One region of the Pseudarthrobacter sp. NIBRBAC000502772 genome, then DNA from elsewhere that is predicted to be linked to it. Evidence: riboswitches for the same ligand, from Rfam matches in the RefSeq annotation. Region 1 holds a riboswitch; each other region holds the start of a gene.
What was found. Region 1 has a riboswitch for thiamine pyrophosphate ahead of thiC (phosphomethylpyrimidine synthase ThiC). Riboswitches for the same ligand answer to the same signal wherever they lie in the genome.
Positions count from the first base shown of each region.

Region 2: linked by a shared signal. The riboswitch ahead of NIBR502772_RS00880 (ECF transporter S component) and the one ahead of thiC (phosphomethylpyrimidine synthase ThiC) in region 1 are both predicted to bind thiamine pyrophosphate.
Region 3: linked by a shared signal. The riboswitch ahead of thiO (glycine oxidase ThiO) and the one ahead of thiC (phosphomethylpyrimidine synthase ThiC) in region 1 are both predicted to bind thiamine pyrophosphate.

Region 1 is NZ_CP041188.1:3,372,975-3,378,833, reverse strand. Features, by position in the region: gene ffh (signal recognition particle protein) at 1-1,547, shown strand, start outside; gene NIBR502772_RS15635 (alpha/beta fold hydrolase) at 1,651-2,385, shown strand; gene thiC (phosphomethylpyrimidine synthase ThiC) at 2,390-4,207, opposite strand; TPP riboswitch at 4,202-4,309, opposite strand; gene NIBR502772_RS15625 (VOC family protein) at 4,465-5,340, shown strand; gene NIBR502772_RS15620 (hypothetical protein) at 5,454-5,859, shown strand, end outside.
Region 2 is NZ_CP041188.1:167,827-173,685, reverse strand. Features, by position in the region: gene NIBR502772_RS00910 (Na+/H+ antiporter subunit D) at 1-75, shown strand, start outside; gene NIBR502772_RS00905 (Na+/H+ antiporter subunit E) at 72-617, shown strand; gene NIBR502772_RS00900 (monovalent cation/H+ antiporter complex subunit F) at 614-907, shown strand; gene mnhG (monovalent cation/H(+) antiporter subunit G) at 882-1,304, shown strand; gene NIBR502772_RS00890 (DUF4235 domain-containing protein) at 1,414-1,677, opposite strand; gene NIBR502772_RS00885 (heme-degrading domain-containing protein) at 1,719-2,261, opposite strand; TPP riboswitch at 2,319-2,460, shown strand; gene NIBR502772_RS00880 (ECF transporter S component) at 2,526-3,176, shown strand; gene NIBR502772_RS00875 (ABC transporter ATP-binding protein) at 3,176-4,825, shown strand; gene NIBR502772_RS00870 (energy-coupling factor transporter transmembrane protein EcfT) at 4,822-5,616, shown strand; gene NIBR502772_RS00865 (hypothetical protein) at 5,665-5,859, opposite strand, start outside.
Region 3 is NZ_CP041188.1:3,697,155-3,703,013, reverse strand. Features, by position in the region: gene NIBR502772_RS17090 (RNB domain-containing ribonuclease) at 1-1,469, opposite strand, end outside; gene thiE (thiamine phosphate synthase) at 1,534-2,310, opposite strand; TPP riboswitch at 2,338-2,458, shown strand; gene thiO (glycine oxidase ThiO) at 2,449-3,795, shown strand; gene thiS (sulfur carrier protein ThiS) at 3,792-4,028, shown strand; gene NIBR502772_RS17070 (thiazole synthase) at 4,033-4,848, shown strand; gene NIBR502772_RS17065 (4a-hydroxytetrahydrobiopterin dehydratase) at 4,921-5,247, shown strand; gene NIBR502772_RS17060 (hypothetical protein) at 5,324-5,626, opposite strand; gene NIBR502772_RS17055 (DUF3107 domain-containing protein) at 5,682-5,859, opposite strand, start outside.

The DNA of each region.
Region 1 (5,859 bases):
CCTTCAAGAATCTCCGTGGCAAGGGCCGCCTCACTGAGGCCGACGTCGATGCCACAGTCCGGGAGATCCGCCGCGCCCTCCTGGATGCCGATGTCGCCGTTCCCGTGGTGCGTGAGTTTACGGCCCGCGTCCGCGAGCGTGCCCTCGGGGCAGAGGTATCGGGGGCGCTGAACCCCAGCCAGCAGATCGTCAAGATCGTCAATGAGGAACTCGTTGAGATCCTCGGTGGCGAGACCCGCCGGATCCGCCTTGCCAAGACCGGTCCCACCATCATCATGCTGGCCGGCCTCCAGGGTGCCGGTAAGACCACCCTGGCGGGCAAGCTCGCCAAATGGCTCAAGGCGCAAGGCCACAGCCCCCTGCTGGTGGCATGTGATCTCCAGCGGCCCAATGCCGTCACGCAGCTCCAGGTTGTCGGCAACCGCGCCGGCGTGCCCGTTTTCGCGCCGCACCCCGGAGCCACTTCGGAACTGGAGCACCCCGCTGGTGACCCGGTCGCCGTCGCCCGCGCCGGCGTTGAGGAAGCGCGCCAGAAGCTGCACGACGTCGTGATTGTTGACACCGCCGGGCGCCTCGGTGTTGACGCCGAGATGATGGAGCAGGCGAGCGAGATCCGCCGCGCCATCGTCCCCAATGAAGTGCTGTTCGTGATCGACGCCATGATCGGGCAGGACGCCGTGAACACGGCTGTGGCGTTTGACGAGGGTGTGAACTTCACCGGCATCGTGCTGTCCAAGCTCGACGGCGACGCCCGCGGCGGTGCCGCACTCTCGGTTGCGTCGGTCACCGGTAAGCCGGTTATGTTCGCCTCCACCGGCGAAGGCGTGGATGACTTTGAGCTGTTCCATCCGGACCGCATGGCCTCCCGCATCCTGGACATGGGTGACGTCCTCACCCTGATTGAGCAGGCCGAGAAGAACTGGGACAAGGACGAAGCCGCCCGGATGGCGAAGAAATTCGCCGACCAGGAAGACTTCACCCTGGATGACTTCCTCTCCCAGATGCAGCAGATCCGCAACATGGGCTCCATGAAGAAGATGCTCATGATGATGCCCGGTGCGCAGAACATCCGCGAGCAGCTGGAGAACTTTGACGAGCGCGAGATCGACCGTGTCGAAGCGATCGTGCGTTCCATGACGCCGCACGAACGCGTCGCCCCGAAGATCATCAACGGCTCCCGCCGGGCACGCATTGCCCGGGGTTCCGGCGTGCATGTCTCCGAGGTCAACGGCCTGCTGGAGCGTTTCGGCCAGGCCCAGAAGATGATGAAGAAGATGGCCCAGGGCGGCGGCATGCCCGGAATGCCCGGGATGCCTGGCATGGGCGGCCCCGGCGGTGCGCGGAAGGGCGGAAAGAACGCCCCGAAGAAGAAGGCCCGCTCAGGCAACCCTGCCAAGGCTGCCCAGGAGCTGAAGGACGCCGAGGCCCGGCGGGCCGGGGCGGGGAAGGCGCTCCCCACGGGGGCAGCGTTCGGCCAGCAGGGCGGCGACTTCGACCCGTCGCAGCTGAACCTGCCCAAGGGATTCGACAAGTTCCTCGGCAAGTAACCACCCCTCCCGACTGGGTAGCAGCAGGCGTCGTTGTGGGCACTCATAACAACACTGGCTGCTGCCCAATTGGGATGTCGGTGCCGTGGAATAGGGTTGGGTCATGTTCAAACAGCGGGTAGTGTTCGTGCACGGCGCCGGACCTTTCGGTGCCGCGGCGTGGCTGCGCCAGCACGGCATGGCCCTGACGTACGACGCCCTCTTCCTGCGGCGGCACGGTTTTGACCCCATCGCTGAACCCGTGGAGTCCTCGTTCTCCGAAGATACCGCCATCATCCTGCGCTCACTTGCCGATGACGGCCGCGGGGCCGCTGGGGGCCATGTTGTTGCCCACGCCGAGGGCGCGATTGCGGCCATGATGGCTGCCGTCGAACGCCCCGAACTGGTGTATTCCCTCACGCTGGTAGAACCGGCGTGCCTGTCCCTGACCGCCGAACTGCCGGCCACGGCCGCGCACCGCGCCCTGATGCAACCGCTGTTCGACGTCCGGCACCAGCTCAGCGATGAAGACTTCCAACGTGAGTTCGTGCGGCGAATGTTCGCGGCGGACCTGCAGGAGCCCACCACGCCGGAGGAAAAACGGTCGGCGCGCCGGCTCCGGTTGCAGGCGCCGTCCTGGGAGGCCCCGCTGCACATAGTTCCGGGCGTCCCCACCATGGTCCTTACGGGTGGGTGGGAACCGCTCTACGAGGAAATCGCCGGATATCTGCAGGAAACCGGTGCCCTGCACCGCATCGCTGCGGGAGGACACCGGCCCCAGGACTCTGCCGAAGGTGACCGTGCCATCCGGTCCTTCATCGCCGACGTCGGCAGGTCACGCTCGGTTCAGGCTTCCTGAGCCGTCAGTTCCCGGCCGGGATCCGAAGCTCGGGGAGGTAGACCTTTCCGCCGGCGGCCAGGAACTCCGCACTCTTTTCGCGCATCCCGCTGTAGGCCTCGGCAATGGCCGCCTGCGAATCTGCCGAACCGTATTCGTCCCTGATGTCCTGGCTGATCTTCATGGAGCAGAACTTCGGGCCGCACATGGAGCAGAAGTGGGCGGTTTTGGCCGGTTCGGCCGGCAGCGTCTCGTCATGGAAGGCCTCCGCCGTGACCGGATCCAGGGACAGCGCGAACTGGTCGCGCCAGCGGAACTCGAACCGGGCCTTGGACAGTGCATCATCCCGCTCATGGGCGCCGGGGTGGCCCTTGGCAAGGTCTGCTGCGTGGGCGGCGATCTTGTAGGTGATCACTCCGGTTTTCACATCGTCCTTGTTCGGCAGGCCAAGGTGTTCCTTGGGCGTGACGTAACAAAGCATCGCCGTGCCGTACCGGGCGATTTCGGTGGCGCCGATGGCGGACGTGATGTGGTCGTAGCCGGGGGCAATATCCGTGACCAGCGGCCCCAGCGTGTAGAACGGGGCGCCCTTGCAGAGTTCCTGCTGGCGTTCCACGTTCTCCCGCACCAGGTGGAACGGGACGTGCCCGGGACCTTCCACCATGACCTGCACATCGAATTCCCACGCCCGCTGGGTCAGTTCAGCCAGGGTGTCCAGCTCGGCGAACTGGGCGGCGTCGTTGGCGTCCGCCGTAGCCCCCGGGCGCAGTCCGTCGCCCAGGGAGAACGCGACGTCGTACTTGGCGAAGATCTCGCACAGCTCGTCGAAGTGGGTGTACAGGAAGTTCTCCTGGTGGTGGGCCAGGCACCACCCGGCCATGATCGCGCCGCCCCGGGAGACGATGCCGGTGACGCGGTTGGCCGTCAGCGGCACGTAACGCAGCAGCACACCGGCGTGGATGGTCATGTAGTCCACCCCCTGCTCGCACTGCTCAATGACGGTGTCCCGGTAGATCTCCCACGTCAGGGCGTTGGCCTCGCCGTTGACCTTCTCCAGCGCCTGGTAAATGGGCACCGTACCGATGGGCACGGGAGAGTTGCGGATGAGCCATTCCCGGGTGGTGTGGATGTCATCGCCGGTGGAGAGGTCCATCACCGTGTCAGCTCCCCACTGCGTGGCCCACTGGAGTTTGTCCACTTCCTCGGCAATGGAGCTTGTCACGGCCGAGTTGCCGATGTTGGCATTGATCTTCACCAGGAAGGCCTTGCCGATGATCATCGGTTCGGATTCCGGGTGGTTGATGTTGTTGGGGATGATGGCCCGGCCGGCCGCCACCTCGCTGCGGACCAGTTCCACGTCGCAATTCTCGCGGAGGGCGATGAACTGCATCTCGGGGGTGATGACACCCTGCCGCGCATAGTGCATCTGGGTGACGGTCTTGCCTTCGACGGCGCGGCGGGGCACCGGTTGCCCGCCCTTCCACTCCGCAGAGGCGGCGCCGCGGCGCACTGCCGACTTGCCGTCGTCGAGCAGGTTCCGTTCCCGTCCGCTGTACGGCGCGGTATCGCCGCGGGCGGCGATCCACTCCGAGCGGAACGGGTTGAGGCCCACCACCGGATCACTGCCCGGACCGGCCGTGCGGTAGGTCCGGAAAGGCCCGTTCGCCTCCCCGTTCGGCGACGGTTCCAGCGCGATCTCGGTCACGGGTACCCGGATCCCGGTGGCCTCATCGTTGATAAACGCCAGCGAGTGGGACTTCAGTGACTGGGTTTCAGGCTGGAGCGTTTGATCCACGTCGGCTTCATTTTGGGCAGGGATCAGCTGTGTTTCTTGTGTATTCAATGAATACTCACTTCCTTCGCCGGCATTACCCGGACAGGTTCAACGGTCGCAGGCTGCGTCAGCCCGATCTCAGCCCCTGCAAGGGCTCCCGTGTGGTCAAGTCGAAGCTACCACAGGCCGAGGGTGGACTGGTGACAGCAATCACCGGAAAGCGGTCGCAGTCTGTCTGCTCCGCCACTTGAATTAAATTGAAGCTTCAAGTAAATTGGAAGCATAGCCGCCTTCCATCCGAAGGCCAACGGACCGGGAGTTTTCACATGACTGCAGAAGCCACCAGCCGGGATCTCCTTCCTGCCGACCTCTCCATGGGCACCGTGATGCTCAAGGTGGGCGACATGAAGCTGATGACCGACTACTACCAGCGTGCGCTCGGCCTGGAGATCGTCGCGGAACAGGACGGCGGCGTCTATCTTGGCCGCCTTCAACGCCCGCTGGTCCATCTCGCGGCCGCCCCGTCCTTGAATCTGCCTGGCAGGGGAGAGGCCGGGCTGTTCCACACCGCACTGCTGTTTGACGACCAGGCTTCGCTTGCCGCCACGGTAGCCACCGCCGCCCAGTACGAACCCCGGTCCTTCACCGGCAGCGCCGACCACCTCGTCAGCGAGGCCTTCTACTTCAACGACCCCGAGGGCAACGGCGTCGAACTGTACTGGGACAGGCCCCGCGAAAACTGGTCGTGGAACGGGAAGGATGTAGTGATGGACAGCCTGGCACTGCCGCCGCAGCGCTACCTCGAGCAGCACCTGACCCAGGAATCCGTGGCGGGCCAGCGGGCCAGCGAAGCCGGCGTGGGCCACGTCCACCTCCAGGTGGGCGACGTCCAGTCTGCGCACGATTTCTACGTGGGCACGCTGGGCTTCGAAAAGACCGCCGGCTGGCACGGGCAGGCACTGTTTGTCTCAGCGGGCCGGTATCACCACCACATGGCGATGAACGTCTGGAACAGCCGCGGAGCCGGTCCCCGCAAGGACACCCTGGGCCTCGGCGAAGTGCTCATCGAGGTCCCTTCCGGGGATGACGTCGGAGCGCTCGCCGACCGCCTGAAGGTCGCCGGTGTGGCCTCGCACCACACGGGCGCCGAGCTTCGCTTCGAGGACCCGTGGCGCAACAATATCCGGGTCGCCGTCCGCTGAGTGCGGCTGCCAAATGTGCGGCCTGCCTTGTACTAGGCTGATTCTGAACGGCCGGGGTGGCACTTGCTGCTGCCCTTCCAGGCCGCACCGTCGACGGAATGAGGGCTGTTCCCATGGGTTTCACTGAAATTTTTGTTTCCACTCACGATGCCGCGCTGAAGCGGGCGGGCGTCCTGGATGCAGGCGGCTCCCCGGCGGGCCAGGCCCTGCGGATTCCCGGAATCAGCGATTTCGAAATCGAGCAGCTTGGCGACCTTGCCGGCGTTGCTGTGCACGCCGGTGGCGCGGACTACGAGCTGGCCATGGTTGACGTGGCCAGCGATTCCCTCCTCGGGGTCCCGCCGGCCATGGTGCGTGCGCTCGCGGACCTGCTCAGCTACGAGACTGAAGGCGAAGGCAATGTCCTGGACGACGTCGCTGAAAAGTGGGCCGCCCAGGATGACATGCCGTTCGGCGTGGCCGAGGCCCGGACGTATGTCCAGCAGTTCGCTGAGCTTGCCAACTCCGTCGATGACGCCG
Region 2 (5,859 bases), 1.6 Mb from region 1:
GCCTACATCCAGGCCGTGCTGGGCGAGGACACGGACGTTCCCCCGCTGGCCCTGAAAGACGGTGGGGGCAAATGAGCCGCCGCCGGATTTCCCTCCGCCAGGAACTGCCCCTGCTGGTATGGCTGGTGATTGTCTGGGGCGCCCTGTGGCAGGACTTCAGCCCCGGCAACCTGCTCTTCGGCGCGTTGCTGGCCGTGCTCGTGGCCCGGATCTTCTACCTGCCGCCGGTGGAACTCAGCGGCAGGTTCAACATTCTTTATGCAGTGCCATTTGCCCTGCGTTTCCTGGGCAGGGTGGCGGCAGCCAGCGTTGAGGTGATGTACTTGGCGGCTGTCCGCGGCCCGCGGGTCATCAACGCCGTCGTCGCGGTGCCGTTGCGGAGCCACCAGGATCTGATGGTCACCGCCACCGGACACGTGATTTCGCTGATCCCGGGCTCGCTGGTGGTGGAAGTGGACCGGTCAACGTCCACCCTGTACCTCCACGCGCTCAATGTCAGCAGCCCGGAAGAAGTGGAAAGCCTGCGCAAGGAAGTCCGCTCCATCGAAGCGGGCCTGATCAGGATCATGGGCACCCGCGAGGAACTCGAAGCAATCCGGCAGGAGGCCGCAGCATGATGCAGACCGTCCTGGCTGTCACCGCAGTCATTCTTTCGCTGGCAGCGGCGGGAGCCATCATCAGGATCTCCCGCGGCCCGTCGCTGCTGGACAGGGTGCTGGCCTCCGACGTACTGCTCGCGATCCTCGGTGCGGCCCTGTGCATCGACATGGCCGTCAACCGGCACCTGAACAACCTGATGCTGCTGGTGGCGCTGTCCGTGGTCGGCTTCATCGGGTCGGTGACCGTGGCGCGCTACGTGGCCGACCGGCGGGAGCAAGCCAATGAATCCCGAGGCCAGCGTGGTTGATAACGTCATCGATGCCGTGTCGGCGGTGTTCCTGGTGGTGGGTGCCCTCATGTCGCTCGCCGCCGCCGTGGGCCTGCTCCGCTTCCCGGACCTGCTGAGCCGGATGCACGCGGCCACCAAGCCGCAGGTGCTGGGGCTGTTCCTGCTCCTGGCGGCCATCGGCCTGCAGCTGCGCACCTGGTGGGTGTGGCCGGTGCTGCTGGTGGCCTGGATTTTCCAGCTGCTGACGGTGCCGGTTTCCGCCCATATGGTGGGCCGCGCCGGTTACCGGACCAAACACCTGCACCGTGAGCTGCTCAGCTCCGATGAACTCGAAGCCGTGGTTCAGAAGGCGGCCCAATCGGCCCGGGATGAATCGTCCAGGGATGAAGCGTCCGACGGCGGCCGGCGGGACTGAGCGACACGCGCAGCCCCAGCGTCCCGTGTGAGTTTTTGTCCAGATAATCGGGTATCTCGGCCGGTCTGAACCGATTATCTGGACAAGAACTCAGGGGCTGGTGGTGCGGTTAGACGATGTCCTGGGACTTGGCGAAGCGGGTGATGGCCCGCTGGGTGCCGCGGTTGGCGAGCACCTGGATGATGGTGCTGACCGAGGCCGAAATGAGCGCGAACGTCAGGGCCGAGCGCAGGGTGGTGGGAGTGTCTTCGTCCTTGCCGGTGGGAGGCTTCCGGCCGGTGGACTTTTCCCACACGGTATTGACCACCTTGGTGCCGACGAACCCGGCGCCGATGCTGATTGCAGTGCCGAGCAGCTTGATGAACAGGTTCATTCGTTGAACTCCTTGTGAGCGGATCCGGGACTTCCTTTAGCCTAACCCGGCTGCATGGACTCCAGAATCTCCCGCAGGGCTTCCACCACCAGATCGTGGTCCTGCTGCTGTGGCAGGCCCGAGACCGTCACCGTGGCCACTGCACCCACACCGGCGACGTAGACCGGGAAGCAGCCGCCGTGCGGGGCGTAGGTGGACTCGTCGAACCAGCCGTGGTCCTCGATCCGGCCGCCGTGCAGCCTGCCGCGCAGGCCCACCAGCAGCGACGGGATCTCATACCTGGCGGCGGTGCGCTGCTTGGCCCGGATCCAGTGCTCGTTGTCGGGGGTGGCGCCGTCCAGGGCAACATGGAAAAGGACCTGCTCGCCCTTGGTGATGTCGATCGCGATAGGCAGCCGGCGCGATTTGCCCAGCTCCACCAGGAGCAGCCCGAGGTTGAGGGAGTCGTCCTTGCTGAAATGCGGAAACTGCAGCTCGTTGATCTCGGCTTCGACCCGGGCAATCAGGGCCTCAAGCAGCCCCGCCGGCTGGGGCACCGTCGAATCAGGATTGAACGCAGTCACAGTCGGGTTGTTGGCAGTCATGGCCCACAATCTACCCCGCCCGCGGTGTAAACTGGAGCACGCCCATCAGGGCAGATTTATTTACGACAGGGGAGCGCCGCCGTCGGACATCACTGGCATTGCCAGGGAACCGCAGGTGGGCGCTGAGAGTGCGGACAGCCGCAGACCCTCGAACCTGATCCGGTTAGTACCGGCGCAAGGGAGTCGAGTTCTCGAAGTGTCCGGAAACGGCGGCAGCGCCGCACGCCGGGGCACTTTCCCCTCCTGTTCCTCAGGAGGACCAAAATGACAACTGCAGCAATCAAAAAACCCGGCAATACCTGGCGCGTTGTGGACATCGTGGTGGCGGCACTCATCGCCATCACCGGCGGCGTGATCTTCTGGGCCTGGTCCCAGGGCGCCGGCATCGTCTCCGCCCCCATGAACGCCGTTTACCCCCCGCTGACCGGCCTGATCGCCGGCGGCTGGATGATCCCGGCAGTGCTGGGCATGCTCATCATCCGCAAACCCGGCGCGGCGCTCTTCTGCGAAGCGGTGGCCGCCACCGGCGAACTCATCATGGGCTCGCAGTACGGCGCCACCGTGCTGATCTCCGGACTCCTCCAGGGCCTGGGCGCCGAGCTGGTGTTCTTCCTGCTGGTGTACGGCAACTTCCGGTTCAAGTCCTTCCTGCACCAGAAGTACAACCTCATCGCCGCGCTGCTGGCCGGTGCCGGCGCGGGCCTGTTCTGCGGCCTCAATGACTCGTTCCTGCCGTGGGGCTGGAACATCGCCTACGAGCCCGGCGACAAGCTCGCGTACATCGTGTTCTGCACCATCTCCGGCGCGGTGATTGCGGGCGCGCTGTCCTGGATCGCCACCCGCGGCCTGGCCAGGACCGGTGTGCTGAGCTCGTTCGCGTCCCGGAAGGCAGCGTCGGAGCCCGTCTTCAACTGATGACCGCTTCCGACGCCGGCGCTTACGGAGTACGACCCGCCGCGGTGTCCGCCCGTGCCTGGGGCTGGCGGCATGCCGGACGTTCCGCCCCCGCCGTCCGGGGGCTCGACCTCGACATCGCTCCCGGCGAGCGGGTGCTGCTGCTGGGCCCGTCGGGCGCGGGCAAGTCAACGCTGCTGCACGCGCTCGCAGGGGTGCTGGGGGATGAAGAGGACGACGCCGACGAAACCGGTTCGCTGCTGATCGACGGTGTGGTGCCCCGCGGGCAACGCGGCCGCTCGGGCCTGATGCAGCAGGATCCGGAAACGCAGGTTGTTCTGTCGCGCCTGGGTGACGACGTCGCCTTCGGCGCCGAGAACCTCGCCGTTCCACGGGACGAGATCTGGCGGCGCGTCCATGAAGCGCTCGACGACGTCGGGCTGCGGAGTGCCGGGGGCGGCGGTTTGAACGCCAGCGACGGCGCTGGTGCGGGCTCCGGTTTGAACGCCGACGGCGGCGCTGGTGCGGGCCGGCTCCCGCTGGACCACCCGACGTCGGCCCTGTCCGGCGGGCAGAAGCAGCGTCTGGCGCTGGCCGGGATCCTCGCGATGCGGCCCGGGCTGATCCTGCTGGATGAGCCCACCGCGAACCTGGATCCCGCCGGCGTGCTGGAAGTCCGCGACGCCGTGGGCCGCTGCCTGGACAAAACCGGTGCCACCCTCGTTGTGGTGGAACACCGCGTGTCCGTCTGGAAGGACCTGGTGGACCGGATTGTGGTGCTGCAGCCGGGCTCGGCAGCGGGTTCCGCTGCTTCCTCCGCTACGTCCGCAGTCCTGCTGGACGGGCCGCCGGACCAGGTGCTCGCGGAGGCACGGGACATGCTGATCGGCGCAGGCGTCTGGGTGCCGGGCTATGTTCCGGCAACCCGCCGCCGCGTGTCCGCAGGCTCAGGTGACCTGCTGCTGGCGGCCGAGGACCTGGCCGTCTCCCGCGAGCGTCCGCGGCGCCGCGGCTTCCGGACCATCCCGCCCGTACCGGTGCAGCTGGGCATCACGGCCCAGGTCCGTTCCGGCCAGGCACTCACCGTCACGGGGCCCAACGGCGCCGGCAAGTCAACGTTTGCGCTGACGCTCGCCGGGCTTCTGGCGCCGGTGGCGGGGAAGGTGTCCGCCGCCGTCGAGCTTTCCGAGGGGGCCGGGATCGATCCCTTCAAATGGAAAGCCAACCAGCTGATTTCCCGCATCGGAACCGTGTTCCAGGAGCCTGAGCACCAGTTCGTGACCGGCCGCGTGCTGGACGAGCTGATGTTCGGCCCGCGGCACCTGGGGCATGGCGAGGAGCGGGTGGATGAGCTGCTGGAACGGCTGCGCCTGACGCACCTGGTGGACGCCAATCCATACACGCTCTCGGGAGGCGAAAAGCGGCGCCTCTCGGTGGCCACTGTCCTCGCGGCCCACCCTCGTGTGCTGGTCCTCGACGAGCCGACGTTCGGCCAGGATGCCAACACCTGGGCCGAGCTCGCCTCGTTCCTCTCAGAACTGCTCGACGCCGGGACCTCCGTGGTTTCCGTGACCCACGACCAGGAATTCAGCGCAGTCCTGGGCGGGGCCGGACTGCGGCTCGGCCCGGCCTCGCGCGGCGGCGCCCGCCAGGAAGCAGGTGCGGCATGAGGGATGCCCTGACCCTCCGCGGCAACCACGCGCTGCTGACGCGCGCCAACCCGCTGGCCAAGTTCGCCGTCGTCTTCCTCATCACCCTGGTGCTGGCGCTCTCCATCGACTGGGTGTCCGCCTCGGTGGCGCTTGCGGCCGAGCTGGCGCTCTTTCCGCTGGCCGGCCTCACCCTGCGCCTGCTGTGGCAGCGCGGCTGGCCGCTCATCATCGCGGCAGCCCTGGGCGGCTGGAGCACGGCGATCGTCGCGGCGGACAGCGGCGCTGTACTGCTCGACGTCGGGATCTGGTCGATCAGCGAGGGTTCCCTTCAGCTGGGAATCGGTTTTATGCTGCGCGGCCTCGCGATTGCCCTCCCGGCGATCCTGCTTATGACCTGCACGGACCCCACCGACCTCGCCGATGCGCTGGCCCAGAAGGCCCGGCTGCCGCACCGGTTTGTCCTCGGCACGCTGGCCGCGATGCGCCTGGTGGGACTCATGGCCGAGGAATGGCAGACCATCGGCATGGCGCGGCGGGCCCGCGGCGTGGGCTCGCAGGGCAGCCCGCTGCAACGGCTGCGGGCCACCCTCGGGCAGAGCTTCGGGCTCCTGGTCCAGGCCATCCGCCGGGCGTCCCGGCTGGCCATCACCATGGAAGCGCGCGGTTTCGGCACCGGGCAGCGGACGTGGGCGCGGGAATCCACGTACTCGCCGCTGGACGCCTGGGTGCTGGCGGGCGGTGTGCTGATCGCGGCGGCCGCCGTGGTTGCCGCGGCTGGGATGGGGACCTGGAACTTCGTCTGGCGCTAGTCCGGGCGGGCCATGCTTCTGGATTCTGGCTACGGCGCGCTGTGCCTGCTAAATGCACGAGTGATCGTAGTCGAAGCCCCTGGAGACGAACTGGGTCAGGGTGACCGTGCCGCCGGGGGTTAGCGGCGCATTCGAGCAGTTGGCCGTGGCTCCGAAGGCCGTGCGGGCGCCTGCCAGCCAGCTGGGCAGGGCATAAAGGTTGCTGGAGCTGCTGACGCTGCCCACGATCTGTCCCCATTGATA
Region 3 (5,859 bases), 320 kb from region 1:
GCAGCGATGTCGGAAGAGATCAGGCGGACCCGCACCTTGGTGCCGGATTCCAGGTCACCGCCGCACCGGGCCGTCACGGCGGGTTCGGCGATCTGGATGATCCCCGAGGGGCCGTTTCCATTTTTTGCGGCTCCGTTCCTGGTGCCGTTCCCGCTTTTCCCGTTGCCGTTGTCCTTCTGCGGCTTGGAGCCGGAAATCACGATCGCATCGAATTCCTGGCCCACATGGTTGACCAGGAGCGCGGCCTCCACGGTGTCCAGCGCCATGCGTTCCATCCGAGATGCCAGCTGGTCGGATCCGGCCATGATCTCCGGCAGGGACGGCAGGGCTTCCCGCGCCCAGTCCGGTACCGGCTTGCCGTTGCTCAGGGCTTCGCAGATCACCAGGACAAAACGGTCGATCAGACGCCGGAGCGGTGCCGTAGTGTGGGCATAGGCAGCGCCGATGGCGGACTGGATGGCCTCTTTCGGGACTGTGCCGTCGAACGCCGTGTAGCTGGCGCCGCGGAACAGCATGCCGGCTGAGTGCAGGATGGCCAGTTGCCGGGGCTCGGTCGGGTCAAGGCTGCGGAGGTATTCGCCGTAGCTGATCTTGCCGTCCCACGGCTTGCCCAATGCCTCAGTCTGGATGCGGAAGTGACGCAGGGAGCGCTCGTCCGGGGCGGGCATGGTGCGCAGGATGCCCACTTCTCCCGCCAGCATCAGGTCTGCCGCCGCCATCCCCGTCATCAGGGAGATCTGGGCGTTCCAGTCCTCCACCGGAAGCTGCGGCGCCGCGGCAATCCGGTAGCCGCCGTCGGGCAGCTGCACGATTTCCTGCTCGGGCATGTTCAGGCTGGCGCCGCCGCGCTGCCGCTCCAGTTCAACGCGCTTGAGGCCCACTTCCTTCAGGAGCTGCAGGACAGGGCCGGCCGTCCCGGCGTCGAATTCGGCCTGGACTCCCTTGTAGCTCAGCTTGGCCCGGCTGCGGATGGTGGCCCTCTGGACGCTCACAGTGGAGACCTGCGCGGCGTCGTCCAGCCCGAACTCCCAGACGTAGGCGGAACACAGCTGGCCGGCCAGAAGGCTGCCTGCCCCTTCGCTGATGACTTCCGGGTGCAGCGGGATACGGCCGTCAGGGGCGTAGAACGTCTGGCCGCGGCGCCGGGTCTCGGCGTCCAGTCCGCCGCCGGGGCGGACAAAGGACGGCACGTCAGCGATGGCGTAAAGCACCCGGTAGCCAGCGGCCGCACGCTCGATGAACAGCGCCTGGTCCAGGTCAGTGGACGACGCCGGATCGATAGTGAGGAAGGCCACATCCGTCAGGTCAGCACCCGGCAACTCGTGCGCGGCCACTGCCGCTTCCGCGTCCCGGACCGCCTCCGCCGGGTAGGGCCCCGGCAGTTCCAGCTCGGTCCGCAGGGCGCTCAGCGCCGCCGCGAGGTCGTTCGTTTGCTCGTGGACATTGGGGGCCAACCTATGATGTGACACGAAAATCAGGTTAGCTCGATTTCCACGGATCGTGCACGCCCGCCGCCCGCCACGCGGGGGATTGTCAGGATGCGCCGGCGTCCAGGGCCGCCAGGAGTGCCACGGCCGCCGCTGCGGGGTCCGAGGCTTCGGTGATGGCACGCACCACAACAATCCTGCCGGCGCCGGCCTCCACCACCTGCTCCACGTTGCCGAGATCGATGCCTCCGATAGCAAACCAGGGCAGCGTGGCCTGGGTGCCACCGGCAGCGCGGACGGCTTCGGCCGCGTACCGCACCAGGTCAAGGCCGACGGCGGCCCGGCCCGGTTTCGTCGGAGTGGCCCAGACCGGTCCTACGCAGAAGTAGTCCAGGCCGCCTTGGTCAGTCAGCCCACCGGACAGCCGGATGGCCCCTTCGATCTGCTCGGCGCTGTGCGTGGAAAGGCCGATCACGGCTGGTGCCCCGAGCAGCGTGCGGGCGGAAGCGACCGGCAGATCCTTCTGCCCGATGTGGAAGACGGGGGCGCCGGAGAGCAACGCGATATCGGCACGGTCATTGACTGCCCACAGCTTTCCGTGGCGTTCGGCCGCGGCCTGAAGCACGGCCAGCAGCTCCAACTCCTCGGCTGCCTCGATGGCCTTGTCCCGGAGCTGGATGATGTCCACGCCGCCGGCAAACGCCGCGTCCACAAACTCGCCAAAGTCCCCGCGGTCCCGGCGCGCGTCGGTGCACAGGTACAGCCTGGCGCTGTGCGGGAGGCCGGTGTTTGTGCCGCCGGCGGAGTCTGTTCCGGTCAAGGATTCGGGAGCGGCGGAGGGGGCGGAGGGCGTGCCTGCAGCGGCGAAGGATTGCGCGTTCATGGAAACCAGCCTAAGTCCCCTAAACTGGGCGGGTACTGCGGGAGCCCGATGCAGCCGTCACAAAGCGGCCGGGCTGAGAGGGCGTCAGAGCCGACCGCTTGACCTGATCCGGCTAGTACCGGCGTAGGGAAGGAACATATGCCCCCCGCGATAAGCAGCCCACGTGAGCCCGCACCAGCCAGCCCGGCCACCGCCCTGCACGCCGACGTGGCCGTCATCGGCGGCGGAGTCATCGGCCACGCCATAGCCTGGGAAGTCCGGCGATCCGGCCGTTCCGTCGTGCTGATCGATGAAGCGCCCGGCAACGGCGCCAGCTGGGCAGCCGCCGGCATGCTGGCCCCTGTGAGCGAACTGCACTACCAGGAGGAAGACCTCCTTGAGCTGATGCTGGCATCCTCGGGCCTGTGGCCTGCCTTTGCGGCGGACCTCGCCCTGGCCGGGGCTGGCGATACCGGATATCTGACGACGCCGACCCTCGCCATCGGCGCGGACGCTGCGGACCGCCGGGCGCTGATGGACCTGCGGGCCGTGCAGCAGGCCAGCGGCCTGGTGGTGGAACCCCTGACTGTCCGTGAGGCCAGGACCAGGGATTCCCTGCTCAGTCCGGCCATATCCTGCGCCCTGGACATCCCCGCCGACCACCAGGTGGATCCACGGAAACTCGTGGCGTGCCTCCAGGAAGTCCTGGCCCTCCACGAACCGGAAGCAGGAACCGCCGTGGCAGGTGCCCGCGCGGGATTCGCCGTTGACCAGCGTGCCGCTGCCCTGCTCTGGGAGGACGGCCGCGTCATCGGCGTGAGGCTCGCCCACGGCGGGACTGTCCAAGCCAGGGAGACCATCGTGGCCAACGGATTGCAGGCGGGGTCGCTGGAGGGCCTGCCGGTTGGACTGCACCTGCCCCTGCGGCCCGTCTACGGTGACATCCTGCGGCTGGCTGTTCCGCAGCACCTGCGCCCGCTCCTCACCTCCACGGTCCGCGGAATGGTCCATGGTGTGCCGGTCTACATCGTTCCCCGGCAGGACGGCACGGTGGTGATCGGGGCTACGCAGCGGGAAGACGCGCTCGCCGGGACGGGCGACGCCGCTGTCTCGGCGGGCGGCGTCTACCAGTTGCTGCGGGACGCCCAGGTTTTGGTGCCGGCCGTCTCGGAGCTTGAACTCCTGGAATGCACGGCACGGGCAAGGCCTGCGACCCCGGACAACGCCCCTCTCCTCGGCCGCGTACCGTCTTCCGCACCAAGGACGGGGAACACAGCGGACATTGCCGGGCTGATAGTTGCCACCGGATTCTTCCGCCACGGAGTGCTCCTGGCCCCGGCGGCGGCGGCCATCTGCCGGGACCTGCTGGATGGCCGGACGGACCCGCGATGGGAGGCCCTCAGCCCGGCCCGCTTTTCAGGAACGCACCACGTAGCCGGCATACAAGCCCCACGCAAGGACATCAGCAGCACGAAGGCCCTCGACCCACAGAAGGAATCAGCATGAACATCACCCTCAACGGCTCGCGCCATTCCGTGGCGGACGACGCCTCCATCACCACCCTCATCAGCCAGATCACTGGCCGTCCCCTCGCGGCCAACGGCCAGTCAACAGACGGGCAGAAACTCGGCGTCGCCGTCGCCCATAACTCCGAAGTAGTACCCCGCAGCCAGTGGTTCGTCACGGCGCTCGCCGAAGGTGACGACGTCGAACTGGTCACAGCAGTCCAGGGAGGCTGACACCATGACAGTAACCAGCAACATCAGCACACAGAACCTGCCAGAGGCCGCCGACAGGCTGGTGATCGACGGCGTCGAGCTCGGCTCCCGCCTCATCATGGGCACCGGTGGCGCCCCCAGCCTCGACGGGCTCGGCGCCGCCCTGCTGGCCTCTGGAACCGAGCTGACCACAGTGGCCATGCGCCGCTATTCGCCGGCTGAATCGGGGTCCCTTTTCCAGCTCCTGGTGGACCACGGGATCCGGATCCTGCCCAACACCGCAGGCTGCTTCACCGCCCGGGAGGCGGTCATGACGGCGGAGCTGGCCCGCGAAGCGCTGGAAACCGACTGGCTCAAGCTGGAAGTCATCGCCGACGAACAGACCCTGCTGCCGGACGCCGTGGAGCTGGTGGACGCCACGGAACAGCTTGTGAACCGGGGCTTCAAAGTGTTCGCCTACACCAACGATGACCCGGTCCTGGCGCTGCGGCTGGAAAACCTGGGTGCCACCGCGGTCATGCCCCTCGGAGCGCCCATCGGCACCGGCCTGGGAATCCTGAATCCACACAACATCGAGCTGATCGTCTCGCGCGCCTCGGTGCCCGTGGTGCTGGACGCCGGCATCGGAACGGCGTCCGACGCCGCCCTGGCCATGGAGCTTGGCTGTGACGCCGTGCTGCTGGCCACCGCGGTCACGCGGGCGCAGAACCCGGCACTCATGGGGGAGGCCTTCAAACACGCCGTCATCGCCGGTAGGCTGGCGAAAGCGGCCGGCAGGATTCCGCGCCGCGAGCACGCCCTGGCGTCATCGGCCATGGAAGGCCGGGCAGAGTTTCTCTAGGCCGCTTTCTCCAGGCCCGGCGCCCTCGGCCAAACGCCGGGGCGGCTCACCGTTCGAGCCGAGGAGGCCGCCATGGCCGGCAAACACGACACACTCACACGCGAGCGGATCGAGGCCGTCCTCGCCACGCTGCCCGACTGGCAGTACCGGCAGGGCGGGCTCGTTGCTGTCTATAAGACGCCGACGGCGGCCGCCGCACTGGAGCTGATTGCCGCCGTCGGACGCCTGGCGGAAGAACAGAACCACCACCCGGACCTTGACTGGCGCTACAACAGGGTGCATCTGCGCTACACGTCCCATGACGCCGGAGGCGAGGTCACTGAGCGGGATGCCGCTGCTGCCGCGGCCGTGAGTGCTGCTGCCGTTCGGCTCGGCGCCACAGCCCAGCCCGTGGGTTAAGCCGCCGGGTTAAAGGACCGTGACCACGCACCCTGCTGGGGTGGTGGTCACGGGTTCTTAAGGAAAAAGGTGCGGCCTAAAGCTTGAGCGCCTGCGTCAGCCGCCGCGTATCGTGGCTTTCGCGCGTCCGGCCCAGGTAGATGACCGTCCCGATGGCAGCGACGGTGCCGAGCGCCATGGGCAGGACCCAGGGAATCCACGTCAGGCCCGGCTGGTAGCCAAAACCTGCCGCGATGAAAATGATCCAGCTGACCGCGCCCACCACCACGGCAACCCCTGCGGGCAACCCTGTGCCGTACCGCGTATGGCGCTTGTCATTGGCCCAGACAACAAAGCCTGCGGCCGCAGTGACCAGGACAACGATGGTCAGCGAAAGCATGGAATCTCCTCGGAAAGCAGCGGCCAGCCGCCATAGGGGGCTGGCCGCGGACGTGCTAGAACTGGCCGAAACCGACCTTGCGTGCCTCTTCGGCGCCGATTTCCACGTAGCCCAGGGCGTTGCCGGGAACGATGATGATGCGTCCCTTGTCGTCCTTGAGGCGGAGTTCGCTGCCCTTGGTGATGGCTTCTTCAACGACCGTAGCTACAGCGTCAGCATCCTGAGCCGATTCC